Regions from separate parts of the Exiguobacterium sp. SH3S1 genome, predicted to be linked through region 1. Evidence: riboswitches for the same ligand, from Rfam matches in the RefSeq annotation. Region 1 holds a riboswitch; the other holds the start of a gene.
The links. Region 1 has a riboswitch for FMN ahead of EVJ26_RS03690 (ECF transporter S component). Riboswitches for the same ligand answer to the same signal wherever they lie in the genome.
Positions count from the first base shown of each region.

Region 2: it holds a riboswitch for FMN, as region 1 does, so the genes downstream of both, ribD (bifunctional diaminohydroxyphosphoribosylaminopyrimidine deaminase/5-amino-6-(5-phosphoribosylamino)uracil reductase RibD) here and EVJ26_RS03690 (ECF transporter S component) in region 1, are expected to answer to the same signal.

Region 1 covers NZ_SJUW01000002.1:183,995-193,827, reverse strand. Annotated here, with positions in the region: gene EVJ26_RS03710 (S8 family peptidase) at 1-363, opposite strand, end outside; gene EVJ26_RS03705 (NAD(P)/FAD-dependent oxidoreductase) at 613-1,668, opposite strand; gene EVJ26_RS03700 (YuzB family protein) at 1,765-2,001, shown strand; gene EVJ26_RS03695 (NupC/NupG family nucleoside CNT transporter) at 2,201-3,412, shown strand; gene EVJ26_RS03690 (ECF transporter S component) at 3,523-4,110, opposite strand; FMN riboswitch at 4,269-4,410, opposite strand; gene EVJ26_RS03685 (HesB/IscA family protein) at 4,508-4,864, shown strand; gene EVJ26_RS03680 (Rossmann-fold NAD(P)-binding domain-containing protein) at 4,974-5,828, shown strand; gene EVJ26_RS03675 (NAD(P)/FAD-dependent oxidoreductase) at 5,869-6,846, opposite strand; gene EVJ26_RS03670 (NAD(P)/FAD-dependent oxidoreductase) at 7,115-8,326, shown strand; gene EVJ26_RS03665 (YuiB family protein) at 8,456-8,773, shown strand; gene glcT (glucose PTS transporter transcription antiterminator GlcT) at 8,881-9,729, shown strand.
Region 2 covers NZ_SJUW01000004.1:56,113-65,945, forward strand. Annotated here, with positions in the region: gene EVJ26_RS05990 (hypothetical protein) at 1-86, opposite strand, end outside; gene pruA (L-glutamate gamma-semialdehyde dehydrogenase) at 257-1,801, shown strand; gene EVJ26_RS06000 (ZIP family metal transporter) at 1,853-2,668, opposite strand; gene ribH (6,7-dimethyl-8-ribityllumazine synthase) at 2,797-3,261, opposite strand; gene EVJ26_RS06010 (bifunctional 3,4-dihydroxy-2-butanone-4-phosphate synthase/GTP cyclohydrolase II) at 3,261-4,442, opposite strand; gene ribE (riboflavin synthase) at 4,442-5,083, opposite strand; gene ribD (bifunctional diaminohydroxyphosphoribosylaminopyrimidine deaminase/5-amino-6-(5-phosphoribosylamino)uracil reductase RibD) at 5,064-6,146, opposite strand; FMN riboswitch at 6,297-6,439, opposite strand; gene EVJ26_RS06025 (undecaprenyl-diphosphate phosphatase) at 6,532-7,344, opposite strand; gene EVJ26_RS06030 (homing endonuclease associated repeat-containing protein) at 7,796-8,437, shown strand; gene EVJ26_RS06035 (GGDEF domain-containing protein) at 8,481-9,833, opposite strand, start outside.

The sequences.
Region 1 (9,833 bases):
GACTTTAATACCTTTTCCGGTGAAGCCGTTCTGCCAAGCCGATGGTGCTTTCAGTTTTGGAATTCCCCAGTCTTGGGTTTGATTCTCAATTTGTACCGTCTGATCGACTTCGATGTGGGCGACGTTCGGATTGTTTTTCAATCCGTTCAGCGCTGCTTTCGGCACTTCGATGGCAGCAGCCGGGATGTTGGCGTATTGCTGTTTGACTTCCATGCCTTCAATCGAGAGCGGGATTTTCTTCGCCGACTGTTTGAACACGACGATGACACGTTCTTTTTCCTTGTCAGGACTGGCATCTACTGCTTGTGGGACGGTTGACAAGACGAGAAGCGAGGCGAGGACGGTGCTACAGATTTTCTTCAATGGATTTCCCCCTTTGGATTATGTAGGCGAGATGACATAATGTCGAACTGCCGTGCTCATAGAGTAACAAGTTTTTCCATCGGGTAGAATATGTCAATCGAATCAATAATCTGAAAATTTAGACAGGTATATCAGGGACAGGGATACAAGACTTTTGGCGCAAGGCAAAGAAGTATGAACGGGTAAGCGGCTGTCACCACATAAAAAAATCGCGAGATGGCAAGGCAGCCATTTCGCGATTCGGTCGTATTATTTGATGACTTTATGTTTCCACAGGATACCGGACTTGAGAAGTCGGGCCACTTTCCCGGTCAGCGACTGTTTCCCCATGAAGACGCCGAAGCCGGCCTTCTTCCCGAGCGATCCGAGCGTGCCTCGGAGTTTAATATCCGGCAACTCAGGATAAGCGACGCCTTTCCACTTGCAGAGCAGCACTTGGACGATCTGTTCGGCTTGTGCCTCGGCGAGTTGACCTGAAGGTGCGTACGGGAGGCTGGCGTTGTCACCGACGACGAAGACGTCAGGCAAATCGGGAACGTAGTGATGCGGTGTCAGTTTCACGCGGCCGCCCCCATCGAGCTCCCAGCCTTGGTTCCGGACGACGGCGACCGGTTGGATCCCAGCCGTCCAAACCGTCAAGTCGGCGGCAAAGTGTTGTTCATGGTTCCACAGACCGTCTGGGTCGACCCGGACGATGTTGGCATTGTTGATGACTTCGACACCGTGCTCTTCAAACCACGATTGAACGTACATCGAGACACGGCTCGATAAAAAGGACAGGACGGAAGGGCCACGGTCGAACAGTCGGACGGTCAGATCGGGACGGCTCTCCCGGAGTTCGCTCGCGAGCTCGACACCGGATAGGCCGGCCCCGACGATCGAGACGATCGAACCGGGCGACAAGCCGTTGATCGCTTGTTGCGTCTTGCGTGACTCTTCTAACGTTTGGATACTGTACGTGAACTCGGCGGCGCCGGGCACGTTATGGTATTTGTCCTCGCAGCCTAAGCCGATGACGAGGTCGTCGTACGGCACTTTTTCCCCGCTTGCGAGCAACACCATCTTGTCGGTCGTATCGATGTCCGTGACTTGCCCGTATATGTAGTCGACTTCTTCCGGGAAATCGACACGGATGTCACGATCGGATACCGTTCCGGCGGCTAGTGCATAATACTCTGTTTTTAATCCGTGATAAGGTAGACGGTCGATTAATGTGATCGATACGTCCTTCAGCTGATGGCCGAGGACGCGTTCGATTACACGCATACCCCCGTAACCGCCTCCTAAGACGACTAATTTGCGCATAAAAATCCCCCTTTGTTACTCTCTAACTGTACCATGATATAATACCTCGTAGAAGAACCATTTTCCCGCAATAGGGGAAGAAAGACGGTGAAAAAAATGATGAATCCGATCATCGAGTTTTGTGCCTCGAACTTAGCGATGGGTTCACAGATCGCCCGGGCAAAACTAGAGTCCGATCCTGACCTAGACGTCGTCGAATATGGCTGTACCGGCTACTGTGGGGTCTGCTCGCTCGACTTGTTCTGTCTCGTCGACGGAGAAGTCGTGATCGGGGAGACGCCGGAGCAACTTGTCACGAACGTGTATGAAAAAATCGAAGAGATGGCCTGGTAAAAAAGTTTGAGAAATCTCAAACTTTTTTCTTTTTGACCCGTTGCTTTTTTAAAAACGGTCTGTTATATTCTAAGAGGTTCGAATGTAGGTTGTCTGACGTTTAACAACAGAAAAAGAAAGCGTTTCAAACGGTAGGGCACATCTCGATTCGGGTATAACACAATCGTCGGTTTTTCAATATGAAAGGAGCACAACACCAATGAACATCATGAGCGTGGTTGGTATTTTGGCATTAATTGGAATCGCTTACATCTTCTCGACCAACCGTAAAGCCATCAAATGGCGTACTGTTCTTGCCGCCTTCGCGGTCCAGTTTACATTCGCATTCCTCGTCCTTTTCACATCGGCAGGACGCGCGGCGTTAGAGTTTATCTCAGGAGGCGTCCAAAACGTCTTGAACACGGCGAACGCCGGGATCGGCTTTGTCTTCGGTTCGGCTGTCGGGGGAGACAACTTCGTCTTCGCGTTCCAGGTCTTACCGATCATCATCTTTATGTCTTCGTTAATTGCCTTTCTTTACTACATCGGTGTCATGCAGTGGGTCATCCGAATCCTCGGTACGGCACTTGCAAAAGCACTCGGTACGTCACGTAAAGAATCGCTCTCAGCGACGGCGAACATCTTCGTCGGTCAGACGGAAGCACCGCTCGTCATCAAGCCTTACCTCCCATCAATGACACAATCAGAATTGTTTGCCGTCATGGTCGGTGGTCTCGCATCGGTTGCCGGTTCGGTACTTGCTGGATACGCCGCACTCGGTGTTCCGCTCGAGTACTTGCTCGCAGCGAGCTTCATGGCAGCGCCTGCTGGTTTGATGTTTGCGAAAATCATCGTTCCGGAAACAGAAACTCCGGATGATGATATCGAAATTGCTGAAGATGAAGAGAACAAAGCAGCAAACTTCGTCGATGCGGCCGCTCGCGGTGCGTCAGACGGTTTGTTCCTCGCATTGAACGTCGGTGCGATGCTTCTTGCCTTCGTTTCATTGATCGCACTCGTCAACTTGCTTCTCGGTGGAATCGGTGGTTGGTTCGGTCTAGAAGGCCTCTCACTTCAATTGATCCTTGGTTACGTGTTTGCACCGCTCGCGTTCGTCATCGGTGTACCATGGGCAGATGCCGTACAATTCGGTAGCTTCCTTGGACAAAAACTCGTCTTGAACGAATTCGTTGCCTTCTCTGAGTTCGCACCGATCATCGGTTCAGGTGATTTGTCAGCTCGTACAGAAGCGATGATCGCGTTCGCACTCTGTGGATTCGCCAACATCTCATCACTTGCCATCCTTCTCGGTGGTCTTGGTGGTATGGCTCCGAACCGTCGTAACGACATCGCACGTATGGGTGTCCTCGCGATTCTCGCAGGTACGCTTGCGAACTTGATGTCAGCGACTCTCGCTGGTCTTCTTCTCTAATCGTTATTCACAAACAAGAGCGCTCACTCCGGTGGGCGCTCTTGTTCATGGTTGCCATATAGTGACTACAAAAAATCACCCAAGGGATGTCTCCCTTGGGTGATTGGGCGTTAAGCTTGCAGTTGCATGTGTTGACGTTCGATCCACGGCTTCAACTTCAGGAAGAGCGGGACGAACAAGGCGGTGATCAATAATGCCTTAATCAAGTTGAACGGTAAGATGCCGTACAAGACGAGGTTCGTTTTGACTGCCGGATCGGCCATCTCGGCCATTCCGAAGAAGAACGCGTAAGCTGGTAAAATGAGTAGGTAGTTCAAAATCGCCAAGCTGAGCGCCATCGTGATCGTACCTGCCACGAGGCCTGAAGCGAGCGCTTTATTCGTTTTACGTTTATGGTAGAACCAAGCGACCGGATATATGAATGCGACACCTGCAAAGAAGTTCGCGACTTCACCGACCGGGACGCCGCCACCGTTAAAGACATAGTAGAGGACGTTTTTGAGAGCGACGACCACGACACCTGCGAGTGGCGAGAAGACGATACCGGCGACGAGCGCTGGGATGTCACTGAAGTCCACTTTTAGGAATGGTGGCAGGAAGGGTAGCGGGAAGTTAAAGAGCATGAGGACGAATGAAATCGCCCCGAGCATCGATAGCGTCACCAGTGTTGTCAATCGTTTGTTGCGCGTTGTTTTCATCAAAATCTCTCCTTTTGTCGCTCCTTGATGAATGGCACCCGTCGCATAGAAAAACCCGATTGTGTGAACAATCGGGAGAGTTTACGCGCATACGAAACAGATGTTCTCGTCAACGTTTAAGCCACGCCAAAGAAAACATCCAAATATCGGTCGGATGCCGCCATCTTCTCCCATCCAGACTTTACTGTCGGCTTTCGAATCTCACGAAATCAGCAAGCAACGCCTTGCTCGCTCACGGGCTGAGAAGAACTTGTCTTCAATACCGCCGGTCGGGAATTTCACCCTGCCCCGAAGATGGAACGATTTAATTTTTTTTGTTACAGTTTAGTTATACAAGATATTTCACAAAATCACAAGTCAGTTGACTTGAAGTGAAGATAAATGAGGAGGAGTTCAGATGATTCATTTGACAGAGCCAGCCGCACTACAAGTCATCGATATGATGAAACAGACCGAACGCCCTGAAAATCAGTTCTTACGGATCAAAGTCCAAGGCGGTGGGTGTACCGGCCTATCCTATGGGATGGGGTTCGATGAAGACAAGACGGACAAGGATGTCCAGTTCGACCATTACGGTGTCCGCGTCATCGTCGCCGAAGCTGACCACGGTGTCGTCGACGGGCTCGAGATCGACTACAAGCAGTCGATGCTTGGCGGGGGCTTCACGATCAAAAATCCGAACGCGATCGCGACGTGCGGTTGCGGCTCGAGTTTTCGGACGGCGGCGAACGCCGGCACGCCCGGGGATTGCTAAACGATAGACGGGTTGCCGACATGTTCGGCAACCTTTTTTGGTGAGCATGTTAATGAGAGGAAATGAACGGGAATATTGGATGGAGAAGGATGAGAAGGGGGTAGGTACGATGAGGAAAGTGTTGATTTTCGGTGGCTCACGTTACTTTGGGAAACGGCTCGCGCTCCGTCTCGCTGAAGCGGGGGACGACGTGACGATCGTCACACGCGGTCAGCTGCAAGTGCCGGAAGCGGAAGGCATCCGCTCCATTAAAGGCGACCGTCAGTCGGTCGCGACGATGAAAGACCTCGCACGCAACGAGTATGACCTCGTCTACGACAATATTTGTTTCAATCCGTATCAGGCGAAGATCGCGACAGACGCCTTCATGGACCGGGTCGGGAAATATGTGCTCACGTCGACGATGTCCGTATATGCGCCAGAGGCAGCTTTAAAAGAGAGCGACTTCAATCCGCTCCATCATGAATATCACCTCGACGCGGAACACGATTACGGACAAGGGAAACGAGAGGCCGAATCGTACTTCTTCCATCGGGCCTCATTCCCGGTCACGACGGTGCGGTTGCCGATCGTCCTAGGGCCGGATGATTACACCGACCGGTTAAAATTTTATGTCGACGCGGTTCGGAACGAAGAACCGATCGTATTACATCACCCGGAGGCGTTGATGGGATTCATCTCGAGTTTCGAGGCGGCAGCTTTCTTGGAATGGGTCGGCCGTGCCGACGTGAGGGGGCCGTTCAACGCCGCGAGCGACGGCCTCATCTCGCTAGGTGCGCTCATGGAACGAATTGGACAGCATATCGGTAAACCGGTCCAAATCATTAAGGATGGGGCGTCGTCCCCGTACGATACGGACGTCGACTACTACATGTCGAACGCCGAGGCGAAAAAAGCTGGCTTCGTGTTCACGCAACTCGATGATTGGATTGACCGTGTCATCATTCAAACGATCCGCAAATGAAAAAACGGCCTCTCATCGTTCGCAGATGAGAGGCCAGTCTTTATTTCCCGGCAAATACCGAGGTTGAATGTTGTGGGTGACGCGCTGTCGGGTCGACGAGCTGCTTCACTTGGTTGATGGCGATCGGTGCTTCACCGAAGCCGGTCGCGATCAATTTCACTTTGCCTTCGTACGTGGCGATGTCACCGCAAGCGAAGATGCCGGCGACTGTCGTCTCCATCCGTGAGTCGACACGGATCGTGTTTTTCTCAAACTCCATGCCCCAGTTTTTGATCGGGCCGAGCGATGAGACGAACCCGTAGTTACAAATCAAGTCGTCGATGTCGACGAACTTCGATTCGCCATCTTTGTCCGTCAGTTCGACCGACTCGATATGCGTCGCGCCTGAGAGTGATTCGATATTATAAGGCGTCCAGACGTTGATCGTCGAGGCCTTCATTTGTTCGACCGTATGCTCGTGAGCCCGGAAGCGGTCACGACGGTGGACGATATGGACTTCTTTGGCGATACCTTCGAGCATGAGTGCCCAGTCGACGGCCGAGTCGCCGCCGCCGGCGATCATGACGCGACGGTCGCGGAATTTCTCCATGCTGTCGACGAAGTAATGAAGGTTCGCATAATCTTCACAACCGTCCAGTCCGAGCGGACGTGCGGCGAACGCGCCGTTGCCGGCTGTGATGATGATCGCTTTCGTATGGTACTCGTCCTTGTTCGTCGAGATGTGGAACGTACCGTCTTCGAGTCGCTCGACCGTTTCGACCGTCTCGCCAAGGCGATAATCTTGTTCGAACTGATCGGCTTGCGCTTTCAGTTGGTCGACCAAGTCTTGGGCCTTCACTTTCGGGAAGCCGGCGATGTCATAAATATATTTCTCTGGATAGAGCGTCGATAATTGCCCGCCTAGTTGCGGCAAGCTTTCGATCAACGTCGCATCGAGTTGGCGCATACCTGCATAAAATGCGGTGAACAGTCCGATCGGACCGCCACCGATAATGACTACATCTTTCGTCGATTTCATCGAATTCCTCCTCATGAAGCGTGTACTTCTATTATATGGTCTAACGTGAACTAAATCCATTCAGTACAAAGATGCAATACTTTCGAAAAAAATTCAAGAAGATAAGCTTTTTCATTGAGAAAACAGATTAAACGTCGTACAATGAACGGGAAGCAATTGTGAACATTGGTTGAACAAGAATTAGGCTTTATTGTGAACATCTATGTGAAAAAACACACAACATAGTTGTTCAGGAAAACAAAACTTTTAAAATAAGGTGGAAATGAACATGAAACGACCTAACATTGTTATCCTCGGCGCAGGTTTCGGTGGACTCATCACGGCAGTAAACCTGCAAAAGACGCTCTCAGCTGGAGATGCAAACATCACGTTGATCAACAAACACGATTACCATTACCAAACGACTTGGCTTCATGAGCCGGCGGCCGGAACGATGAAGCCTGAGCAAGCTCGTGTCTACATTAACGATGTCGTCAATGCATCACGCGTTAAACTTGTCAAAGGGATCGTCGATCGCGTCGATACTACAGCCAAACAAGTGATGCTCGAAGACGGATCGACTGTCGAGTACGATTACGTCGTCTTCGCCCTCGGTGGCGTACCGGAAACGTTTGGTATCCCGGGCCTTAAAGAGAACGCGATGACGATCAACTCGCTCAACAGCGTTCGTAAAATTAAAGAACATATCGAGTACTCGTTCGCACAATACAAGACAAGCGGATCATCTGACCGTGCATTCGTCACGATCGTCGTCGGTGGTGCCGGATTCACAGGTATCGAGTTCCTCGGTGAGCTCGTCAACCGTGTCCCTGAACTTTGCAAACAGTACGATGTTCCCCGTGAAGCGGTCCGCATCGTCAACATCGAGGCAGCGCCAACGGTTCTTCCAGGGTTCGACCCGGAACTCACGACGTATGCGCAAAAATGGCTCGAGCGTAACGGCGTCGAGATGAAACTCGGCAACGGCATCAAAGCTGTAGAGCCAGGTGTCGTCACGTTCGGTCCACTCCAAGGTGAGACGACAGAGACGATCGCAGCGAACACGATCCTGTGGACAGGCGGCGTCAGCGGCAGTCCGACCGTAGAGAAGTCTGGCTTCGAAGCGGTCCGTAACCGCGTCATGGTCGAGGCAGACAACCGTGCCCCTGGCCACGATAACGTCTTCATCATCGGTGACTGCTCAGCGGTCATGGATCCGGTATCAAACCGTCCGTACCCGCCGACGGCGCAAATTGCGACACAGCAAGCGCACAACGTGGCGAAAAATATCGCTGCGCTCATCAACGGCAAGTCGACTTCGAAGTTCACGTATGAGAGCAAAGGGACGGTCGCGTCACTTGGCCATAACGATGGAATCGGAATCGTCATGGGCAAAAAGATCTTCGGTCGTAACGCTTCATTCATGAAGAAAGTCATCGACAACAAACACTTTATCGAGCTCAAAAAATACGGTCTCGTCCTTAAAAAAGGTAAATTCTGATTCGGTTGAGCCAACGAGCAGCCTGTTCATTTGAACGGGCTGTTTTTTCATGTCAACGATTCAGTGAACTTCTTTGACCAAGCGGATTTCTTTTCGGTATAATAGACAACGGGAAAAGGGGGCAATCACATGCATATCATCCAAGCCGTCATCGGCGCGATTTTATATTTAGTCATCTTCTTCAGCATCGGGTTCATCTTGAATATGCTGCTCAAAAAGACGTGGACGCTCGTGTTCATCTATCCGATTTTCGTCATCATGATGATCGACAACGTCAAGCTGTCAAGCTACGTCACGGAAACATCGACCGCGCTCGCGAACGTCTATGAGCGTCTGCTCGGTCTGCAGTTTCTCGACATTTTTATGCTCGGATTCGGATTGCTCGGTGCCATTTTGGCAGGGGTCACCATCCGGTACTTGCGTAAGAGCGGTTACTCGATGTTTTAAAGACGACAGAAATGTTCGTCTTTTTTTGGTTTCTGCCTACTTTTTTAGAAGCTGAACCGATATACTAGATAAGATAACGATTTAAATTAGTAAGGGATGCGATACGAATGACATTACCGATGTATACGATCAAAAAAGTGTTGAATAATAGCGTTGTCATCTGTCAACATGATACGGATCCGGAAGTCATTCTGCTTGGGAAGGGGATTGGCTTCGGCAAGAAAGCGGGCGATCTTGTCGACCCGGCCAGCGTCCCGGAGAAAGTGTATCAATTGACGGACAAAGAAGAGCAATCTCAATACCGCGAGCTCGTGAAGCACGTCGATGAAGACTTCATCGCCTTCATGCAAGACATCGTCGGCTTTATCGAGAGCAGCACGGGAAAAAAAGTTGACCAACATATCCACATCGGCCTGACCGATCACTTGTTCTTTACTATGAAACGAATCGAGCAAGGGATGGAAGTGACGAATCCGTTCTTGCTCGAGACCGAATCGCTCTATCCGAACGAGTACGCGCTCGCCGAACGGATCGTCGACATGATCCACGAGCGCCTCGACGTGTTGCTTCCTGATGCCGAAGTCGGATTTATCGCCCTTCATATCCATTCGGCGACGACGTTTAAAAACGTCCTCGAAGTCAATCGTCATAATCAAATCATCGGACAGATCGTTCAGACGATTGAGAGTCGTTTGAACGTCAAAATGGACCGGACTTCGCTCGATTATAAGCGCTTACTTCGGCACTTAAGGTACGCCGTTGAGCGGGTTGCGACAGGTGAGACGGTCGAGGCCCCACAAAAAATAGAAAAGGTGTTGCGTGAAGAATATCCGCTATGCTATAGTACTGCTTGGGAGCTGATGGGCATCATGGAACGCGAATTAAAGCGTCCTGTCCCACGAGGTGAAGCGACATATTTGACGATGCATCTCCAGCGACTGACTACAAGTAGATAACTGATACCACGTATCTTACGTGTTACTGATTCGATCAGGCATGAGTAAGGAGTGGAACGGCTACGATTTCTCTATTTAGGAGAAGTCTACGTTCTGTACCTTAT
Region 2 (9,833 bases), on a different contig from region 1:
TTCGTCTCTTCGACCGGTGCTGCCTCTTCATTCCCGCAAGCGCCGAGCATGAGTGTGAGCGCCAGCGGCAACATCCATTTTCTCATCCAATCATTCCTTCCTCGATCAATCTCTTTTCACCATCCTACCACGACTGAATTTAGAGCGGAAACGACACGCTTTTCCGGAAAATTGTTTCACTAGGATTTCATGAAGAATTCCGATACAATACAGACGTAAGCGCTTAACTGCATAATCACTTTAAGGGGGAACGAGAATGATTCCATACAAACATGAACCATTCACAGACTTTACAAACAAAGAGAACGCTGCCTTGATTCAAGCGGCGATCGAGAAAGTGAACGGGGAGCTTGGTCAGGACTATCCGCTCGTGATCGGTGGGGAAAAAGTGACGACGGAAGGTAAGATCACGTCTTACAACCCGGCCAATAAAGACGAAGTCATCGGACACGTCTCGAAAGCGAACCAAGAACTCGCGGAACGTGCGATGCAAGAAGCGCTCAAAGCGTTCGACACGTGGCGTCACGTCGACCCGTCTGTCCGTGCCGACGTCTTGTTCAAAGCGGCGAACATCGTCCGTAAACGGAAGCACGAGTTCTCGGCCTACCTCGTCAAAGAAGCGGGCAAGCCTTGGAATGAAGCGGACGCGGACACGGCGGAAGCGATCGACTTCATGGAGTACTATGCGCGTCAAATGCTCGAACTCAAACCTGGTAAGAAAGTCGAGAGTCGCCCGGGCGAGTACAACCGCTATGACTACATCCCACTCGGGGTCGGGATCATTATCAGCCCATGGAACTTCCCGTTCGCGATCATGGCAGGGACGGCCGTCGCGGCCATCGTCGCCGGTAACACGATCCTCTTGAAGCCAGCTTCGACGACACCGATCATCGCGGCGAAATTCGTTGAGGTCATGGAAGAAGCGGGTCTCCCGAAAGGCGTCCTCAACTTCATCCCGGGACCGGGCGCTGAAGTCGGCGACTACCTCGTCGACCATCCGAAGACGCGCTTCATCAGCTTCACTGGTTCACGCGACGTGGGTCTCCGCATCAACGAGCGTGCCTCGAAGTTGAACGATGGCCAAATCTGGCTCAAACGCGTCATCGCCGAGATGGGCGGAAAAGACACGATCGTCGTCGACGAATCAGCAGACCTCGAACTCGCGGCCCAGTCGATCGTCAAATCGTCGTTCGGCTTCTCGGGACAAAAATGTTCAGCTTGTTCACGCGCCATCATCGTCGACAGCGTGTATGACACGGTGCTCGACCGCGTCGTCGAATTGACGAACGAACTGTCAGTCGGAAACACCGAGCAGAACGAACACTTCATGGGACCGGTCATCGATGCGGCCGCGTTCAAGAAGATCACGTCGTACTTCGACGTCGCGAAAGAAGAAGGACGCATCGTCACGGGCGGTAAAGCGGACGACTCGACCGGCTACTTCATCGAGCCGACGGTCGTCGCCGACGTGGCACCGAAAGCACGTCTCATGCAAGAAGAGATCTTCGGGCCGATCGTCGCCTTCACGAAAGCGAAAGACTTCAAAGAAGCGATCGACATCGCCAACAACACCGAGTACGGCTTGACGGGCGCGGTGCTGACGCGTGACCGCTCGAACCAAGAATACGCACGCCAAAACTTCCATGTCGGCAACTTGTACTTCAACCGTGGTTGCACAGGCGCCATCGTCGGCTATCAGCCGTTCGGCGGCTTCAACATGTCAGGGACCGATTCAAAAGCAGGCGGGCCGGATTACATCCAGCTCCACATGCAAGCGAAAACGACGTCAGAGACGTTTTAATCCAGGGAGGCACGACGGGACAGCCCGTCGTGCCTTTTTTCTGTGTCGGCCTCACCCTAACGCCACGTCTAAAATCATCATGACGGTAAATCCAAGCATCAAGGCGATCGATGCCAAGTCCTTATGGCCATTCTCTTGCGACCCCGGGATGACTTCTTCGACGACGACAAAAATCATGGCCCCGGCGGCAAAGCTCAATGCGAACGGCAGTAGCGGCTCCATGACAAACACCGCCCAAACGCCGAATAAGGCGGCGACCGGCTCGACGACGGCCGACAGCTGTCCGTAGAAAAAACTCTTTCGTCGTGACATCCCGTCCCGCCTTAACGGCAGCGCCACCGCCACGCCTTCTGGAAAGTTTTGAATCCCGATCCCGATCGCGAGGGCGATGGCACCCGTCAACGAGGCCGATGGAAAGTCAGCCGCGACCGCCCCGAACGCGACCCCGATCGCTAGCCCTTCCGGTATGTTGTGCAACGTGATCGCTAAGACGAGCAACGTGCTGCGCTTTCGTTTGAACGGGCCGATTCCTTCCGCCTCACTGAGCGGGGAAGTCGGGTGCAAGTGCGGAATCAGTTGATCGATGCCCCATAAAAAGAATCCGCCCAATAAAAAGCCGACTGTGGCCGGCAACCAGGCCGGCCAAGCGTCCTGTCCTGCCATCTCGATCGCCGGCGCGAGCAACGACCAAAAACTGGCGGCAATCATCACCCCGCCGGCAAATCCGAGCATCCCGTCCATCAGCCGTTGATTGATCGATTTCGTCGTGAACACGACAGCCGCCCCGAGCGCCGTCATGCCCCATGTGAACAACGTCCCGAGCAAGGCTTGCATGGCCGGACTCAGTTGAGCCACCCCGTCCCACATCGCCATCGCCTCCCCTTAAGCTTTGTATGCGCACCCTATTCTTTTCCCGTCGTCCCCGCGTCGCTAATCTCAATTTGCACAATCAAAAAAGAGGAGAGCGACGTCGCTCTCCTCCGTTATAGTCCTACTTAAAATGTGCGCATCAAGTTCGCCATCTCGATTGCCGCCGTCGCTGCTTCCCAGCCTTTGTTCCCGGCTTTCGTGCCGGCCCGCTCGATCGCTTGTTCGATCGTCTCGGTCGTCAAGACACCGAAGATGACCGGCACTTCCGACTGGTAGCTCGCTTGGGCGACACCTTTTGCCGCTTCGCTGCAGACGTAGTCGAAGTGCGGCGTCGCCCCACGGATGACTGCGCCGAGCGTGATGACGGCGTCATACTTCTTGCTCATCGCCATTTTTTTAGCGACGAGTGGGAGTTCGAACGCGCCCGGGACGAACGCGATCTCGACGTCGTCTTGCTCGATGCCGTGGCGCTTCAACGCATCCTTCGCCCCGTCGAGCAAGCGCATCGTGATCAAATCGTTGAACCGTCCGACGACGATCCCGATTTTCAAGCCTTTACCAACCAAGTTACCTTCAAATGTATGCAACATTATTCTTCTCCTCCAAAATGATTCATTTTTTGTTGTTTCGTCAAGCGATAGCGTTCATTCTCGGCGTGCTCCCCGACGATGATCGGGACGCGTTCGACGACGGTGATGCCGCACGCCTCCAAGGCATCGACTTTCTCTGGGTTGTTCGTCATGAGCCGCACGTTCGTGACGCCGAGGTCACGCAGCATGCCCGCGCTCACCCGGTAGTCACGCAAGTCGGTATGCAACCCGAGCGCGACGTTCGCCTCGACCGTGTCGAGCCCTTGCTCCTGCAGTTCATACGCCTTCAATTTATTCAGTAAGCCGATGCCGCGCCCTTCTTGGCGCATGTAGAGCACGACGCCGCCCTCTTCTTCAATTTTAGCGAGTGACGCATCAAGTTGCGGACCGCAGTCGCAGCGGTAAGAGCCGAACACGTCACCGGTCAGACATTCCGAATGGATGCGGACGAGCGGTGCATGTTCAAGTTCGCCTTTGATGAGCGCGACGTGCTCTTCGCGGTCAAGGACGTTTCGATAACCGATCAGGCGAAACGTCCCTTTTGCCGAGGGGAGATTGACGTCCGCCTCTCGTTCGACGAGGTCCGCCTCCATATAGCGGACGAGCTCCTCGATCGTGATGAATTTCAAATCGTGCCGTTCCGCGACGTGGACCAGGTCCGGTACTCGAGCCATCTCGCCGTCTTCACGGATGATTTCGCAAATGACGGCGACCGGCTCACTCCCTGACAGTCGAGCCAAATCGACCGACGCTTCGGTGTGGCCGCGCCGCACCGAGACGCCACCTTTTTTCGCGATGAGCGGGAAGATGTGTCCCGGCCGTTGAAAATCGGCCGGACGCGCGTTCGCATTGGCCAGCTCGCGGACCGTGTGGGCCCGTTCGCTCGCCGAGATGCCCGTCGTCGAGTCGACATGGTCGACACTGACGGTGAACGCCGTCCCGTGTGGATCGGTGCTGTTGTCGACCATCGGCGACAAGTCGAGCCGAACGGCGACTTCTTCCGCCAGGGCAGCACAGACGAGCCCTTTCCCTTCCGTGATGAGGAAGTTCATCGTCTCGGCCGTCATCTTATCGGCGAGGACGACGAAATCACCTTCATTCTCCCGGTCCTCGTCATCGACGACGATGATCGGACGCCCCATTTTCAAATCTTCGATTGCTTGTTCGATTGTGTGAAACATCACCATCCCGCCTTTCCATATCCCATCGACGCAAGTGATTCGAGCGTCATGTCTTTTTGATTCACTAGCTTTTCCATATATTTAGCCAACATATCGCATTCCAAATTGACCTTATCCCCAGCCTGCTTCATCCCGAGCACCGTCTCACTGTACGTGTGCGGGATGAGCGACAGCGTGAAGCCGCGTTCAGTGACCTCATACACCGTCAAGCTCGTCCCGTCGACCGAGATCGAACCTTTAGGGACGATGAAACGGAGCAACGACGGCTCGCAACTAATATCGATATAGACCGCGTTCGCGAGCGGACGTTTCTTGACGATGCGACCGACCCCGTCGACGTGTCCCGAGACGAAGTGACCGCCGAAGCGACCGTTCGCCGGCATCGCCCGCTCGAGGTTGACGTCCGTTCCAGGGCGGACCCCATCTAGACTGGACGCTTTGAGCGTCTCCGGCATGACGTCGACGGCAAAACTCGTTTGATCAAACGCCGTCACGGTCAGGCAAATCCCGTTCACCGAGATGCTGTCGCCGAGCTTCACGTCTTCTAACACGATCTTGCCCGCGAGCGTGAGCCGTAGCGACGGCCCGTTCCGCTTCACGGCTTTCACACTGCCGATTTCTTCAACGATTCCCGTGAACATCGGACTCCCCCTTTCTCATGACGAGCTTGATGTCGGTACCGACCGTCTCGACCGAGCCGATCGCGAAGCGCTCGATCGCATCTAACGGTCCGGCTTGGCTCGAGCGATAGATGCCTCGGTTCCCACCGAACACGCGCGGTGACTGATACATGACCCATTCGTCGACGTATCGTCCGTCAAAGAGTGACGTCACGAGCGTCGGTCCCGCCTCGATGAGCAAACGGCCGACGCCGCGACCATGCAAGTCACGAAGGACGTTGTCGAGTGTCGAATAGTCGGCAAGCTCGACACCGTTTTGAGCGAGCTCGGTCCGTTTCACTTCATCTCCAGACAGCGTATAGACGAGCACCGGCACGTCTTTCGCGCTCCGAACGAGCTGACTCGAGAGCGGTAAGCGGAGCTCGCGGTCGAGGACGACCCGAAGCGGCTGACGTGTCGGCGTGTCGAGCCGGACGGTCAAGGCCGGGTCGTCGGCGAGCACGGTCCCGATTCCAGTCAAGACGGCATCGACCGTCGCCCGTAGTTCGTGGACGTCACGTCTCGCTTCAATGCCGGTCACCCACTGGCTCTCACCCGTGTCGAGCGCGACTTTCCCGTCTAGGCTCGTCGCCGTCTTCAATACGACGTACGGCCGTTTCGTCTCAAGCGAACGTAGGAACGCCGGATTGAGCGCACGGGCCTCGTTTTCGAGCAGACCGACTTCGACGTCGATCCCCGCCGCCTTCAAACGGGCGACACCTTTCCCTGCGACGAGCGGGTTCGGGTCTTCCATCGCGATGACGGCGCGCTTGATGCCCGACTCGACGATCAAGTCGGCACATGGCGGCGTCTTCCCGTAGTGCGAGCACGGCTCGAGCGTGACATAAATCGTCGCACCGTATGCGGACGCACCGGCCATGCGAATGGCGTGTACTTCGGCGTGCGGTTCACCGGCCTTCAAATGGGCACCGAATCCGACGACGCGACCGTCTTTGACGACGACGGCCCCGACGAGCGGGTTCACACCGGTCTGTCCGGCAGCGGACTTGGCCAATTGGATTGCTTGTTGCATGTACTGTTGCATCGTTCTCCCTCCTTGTTTCGTACAGACAAAAAGACCCTAAGGATGTCCTTAGGGTCTCGGCGGGAGGTCTCAGTCGTCATTGGTCGAGCCAAATAAACGTTTTCTTTACAGAAAAACGTACGACGAAGCGCAGGTCACGAGGACCTGTCTTTTTTCCTTCTCCCATCCAGACTATACTGTCGGCTCTAGAATCGCACTAGATCCACCGTTCGCACACGTGCGCCCGGGTCACGGACTTAAGGCTTGCGCCCATCACCGCCGGTTGGGAATTGCACCCGACCCCGAAGGAATATTTGTTTGTACTCCTTTACTTTAGCGCAAAAAAGAATCGAAGGCAAAAATAAAAGCGCAAAAAAAGCGCCACTCCGATGAGCAGCGCTTCCAATCAAGCCAAGAATAAGACGACGAGCAAACCGACGATCCAGCAATAGAACGAGAAGTACTTGAGCTCACCCTTCGCCATGATGTGCTGGAACCATTTGAGCGAGATGGCCGTCAGCGCGTACGAGGCGATGAACGCCAAGACGAGCGGACCGAACAGATCGCGCGTCGTCGGATCGGTGAACAATACCGGCCCGTCCAAGATCATCGTCCCGAGACTGACCGGGATGAACAAGAAGAACGAGAATCGGAGCGCCGACTCTTGTTTAATGCCGAGCAACATCGCCATGACGATCGTGGCACCCGAGCGGCTGATCCCTGGGATAAGCGCGACCGCTTGGGCGAGACCGATCAAGATGGCGTCACGTAACGTGATACCGCCGTCACCTTTACTCCCGCGCATGTTGCGGATGAACCAAAGTGCGACCCCGGTCAAGATCAACGTATAGCCGACCGTCGCGACGCCGCTGAGCGTCTCACCGATCCAATCGCCGAATAACACGCCGAGCACGCCGGCCGGTAAGGTCGCGACGAGCAAGAGACCGATGAACTTGACGTCGATCATCGTATCCTCGCTGCGGTCTTTCTTAAATAAGAACGTCCACAGACTGACGACGAGCCGGACGACGTCTTGGCGATAAATCGTCAAGACGGCGAGGAGCGACGCAAAGTTGACGAAAATCTCGAACGACAGCCCCGGTAATTCGATATTGAATAACTCTTGGAAGATGACCAAATGACCGCTCGACGAGATCGGGATCGGTTCCGTGAACCCTTGGACGAGACCAAGCAGCAAGTAAAATAACCATATTGTCATATCATAATATCCTCTTTTCTCAAATTCGCTCAATGCGGATATTTTAGCAGAACCACGGTTTCATTGACCACCATTTAAAATTTTTTCGTATATTTTGAAAACTTTTATTGATTAGTCTGAAAATTAAATTTATTATAGAAGGGTACTCAACTGGACAACGGCGATGACCCCATTGTCCAGTTGGGTACATTTTCGTATGAAACTCATATAATTTACCAAAAATAAAACTTTTTGTTTACAAATGAATCCATATAATATTAAATTTGTAATATGCCTGTTACCTTTTTTTTTAATCTTTTATCCAACTTTATACCTATCGAGTCCCATTTTTAACATAAAAAACTTACAAAAGCGCTTATAAATCGTAAAAACTATCCGATAGTATGATTGTAGAAGCACTTTCGTCATCATTGTCGGTTCAGATATGAGTCCATGGAAGGAGGAACCATCATTGAGTCAAACGCTATCCACTAATACTCATCATTTATCAACCGAACAGCAACGCATGATTCACTGTATTCGTTTGCTCGGGGATTTATTAAAGGAACGTCCTCGTCGCTCTGTCTATCGTCGCTTCGCGATGGAGCAAAACTGGCCGTCTCCCGAATCGATCATTCGACAGTTCGGATCATGGGCCGAGGCACTCGCCATCGCCGGCTATGAATGGCATGGGGAAATCGCCGTTGATTTACCCGATAAAATGCCAAAATATACACGCGACGATATCGTCGAGACGCTTGCCCTCTATTCACGGGACATGGGTTCGATCATCACGCTGAAGAAGTATCAAGAATGGCGGAAACTACACCCGAAAGCACCGAGCCATTACCACATCGTCAAGACGTTCGGTTCGTGGCATGATGCCTGCGCCGAAGCCGGTCTTGAGGCGAGCGTGACTTACTCGAAGTCAGAGTTGTCGAACGCTCTTCGAGAAGCGATTCATGAGATGGGCTTCTCTCTTTCATTCGAGGCGTACCGAGAATGGGCAAAACGCAACAACAAGCCATCTACGAAAGCGATCTTGCATCGTTACGGGTCTTGGTCCGCTGCCATCCATGCGGTCGAGTCCGATATATTCAGCCAGAAATCATAATCATTCATTCAAAAAGGAGAACCGTTTAACGGTCCTCCTTTTTTCATTGAATTCGTTCGGTCGATGTGTCCCGGTAATGGGCGACACGGTCGCGCCCGTTAAACTTCGCCCCGACGTACATCGCCCGGTCGGCATGCCGCAACACCGTATCGAGCTCTTCGTATTCATGAATCGTCTCGATGCCGATGCTCGCCGTCACTTGGACCCGGATTCCTTCCGTCCCGAACGGGTGTGACCGGAGCGCTTGCCGAATCTTCTCACCGGTCACAATCCCCGCCGCCTCGTTCGTCCTCGGGAACACGAAGACGAACTCTTCGCCGCCGTAACGCGTGACGAGGTCACTGCTCCGGACGAGCCGGTTGAACAGGACCCCCGCTTCAATCAACACTTCGTCACCGAACGCATGGCCGTACGTATCGTTAATCGATTTAAAATGGTCGAGGTCAACCAAGAAGACCGACAACGGATACGACGCGACGTCGTTCAATCGCTCTTTCGTCCAACGTTTCAACGCCCGCTGGTTCGGCAACCCGGTCAACGGATCGGTCAGACTCTCGTGCTGGAGCCGATCCCGTTCATCGATCCGCTCGAGTGACCACGATAGCGTCTTGAGCAAGCGGTGAATCTCGACCGCGAGCGCCTCATCATAGGCCCCGTTCGCCGTCGTCGAAATCATACAACTGACCGCGTTCGTCGTGCTCGTCACCGGTTGAATGACGAGCGCGGAATGATGTAGTTCGCTTTGGTTCGCCTGAAGCTCCGGATGCCACTCGTGGAGCGAATCGTACAGAAAGTACGGCTCACTCGCGTCACGGTGCCGCTCGAGCGTATACGCATCAGCGACCGCTTCCGCTTTCCGCCCCCGTACATCATAAAACGTCTGGTCCCCGTCTCGATTGATTTGAAGCCAACCACGCTCGACCTCGACGACTTCCCGTAAGCCGTTCCAAAATTTTTCAATTAACAGCGCTTCGCTGTCGACGCGATAGAGCTGTTCTTTCAACCGCTCGACTTGATCGATCTTCGATTGCGTTTCTTCTGTCTGTGTCGCTTTCGACAACCCCATCTTCAAGATCGACAAGAGCAGGAACGTCGCCATCAACCCGACATACCCGAACAGTTGGAACGCCTCGAGCGCGACCATCGTGAACAACAGCTCGAGCGAGATAACGAGCCAATCGAACCGTAACAGCCGCCACATGATCGGCAGCGGGATCCGCTCCCCGATCAAGAACCGGGACATGACGAAGCTAAAGCCGAGGACGAGATAAAGCACTCCGAAGAAACCGATCAGTGCCGCTCCCTGCTCAAGCAGGTGGACGGTTGACCCAATCTCACCGCCGAGCGAAAAGTAGACGAGACCCGGGATGACGAGAATCATCGCCTCGATCAGCGT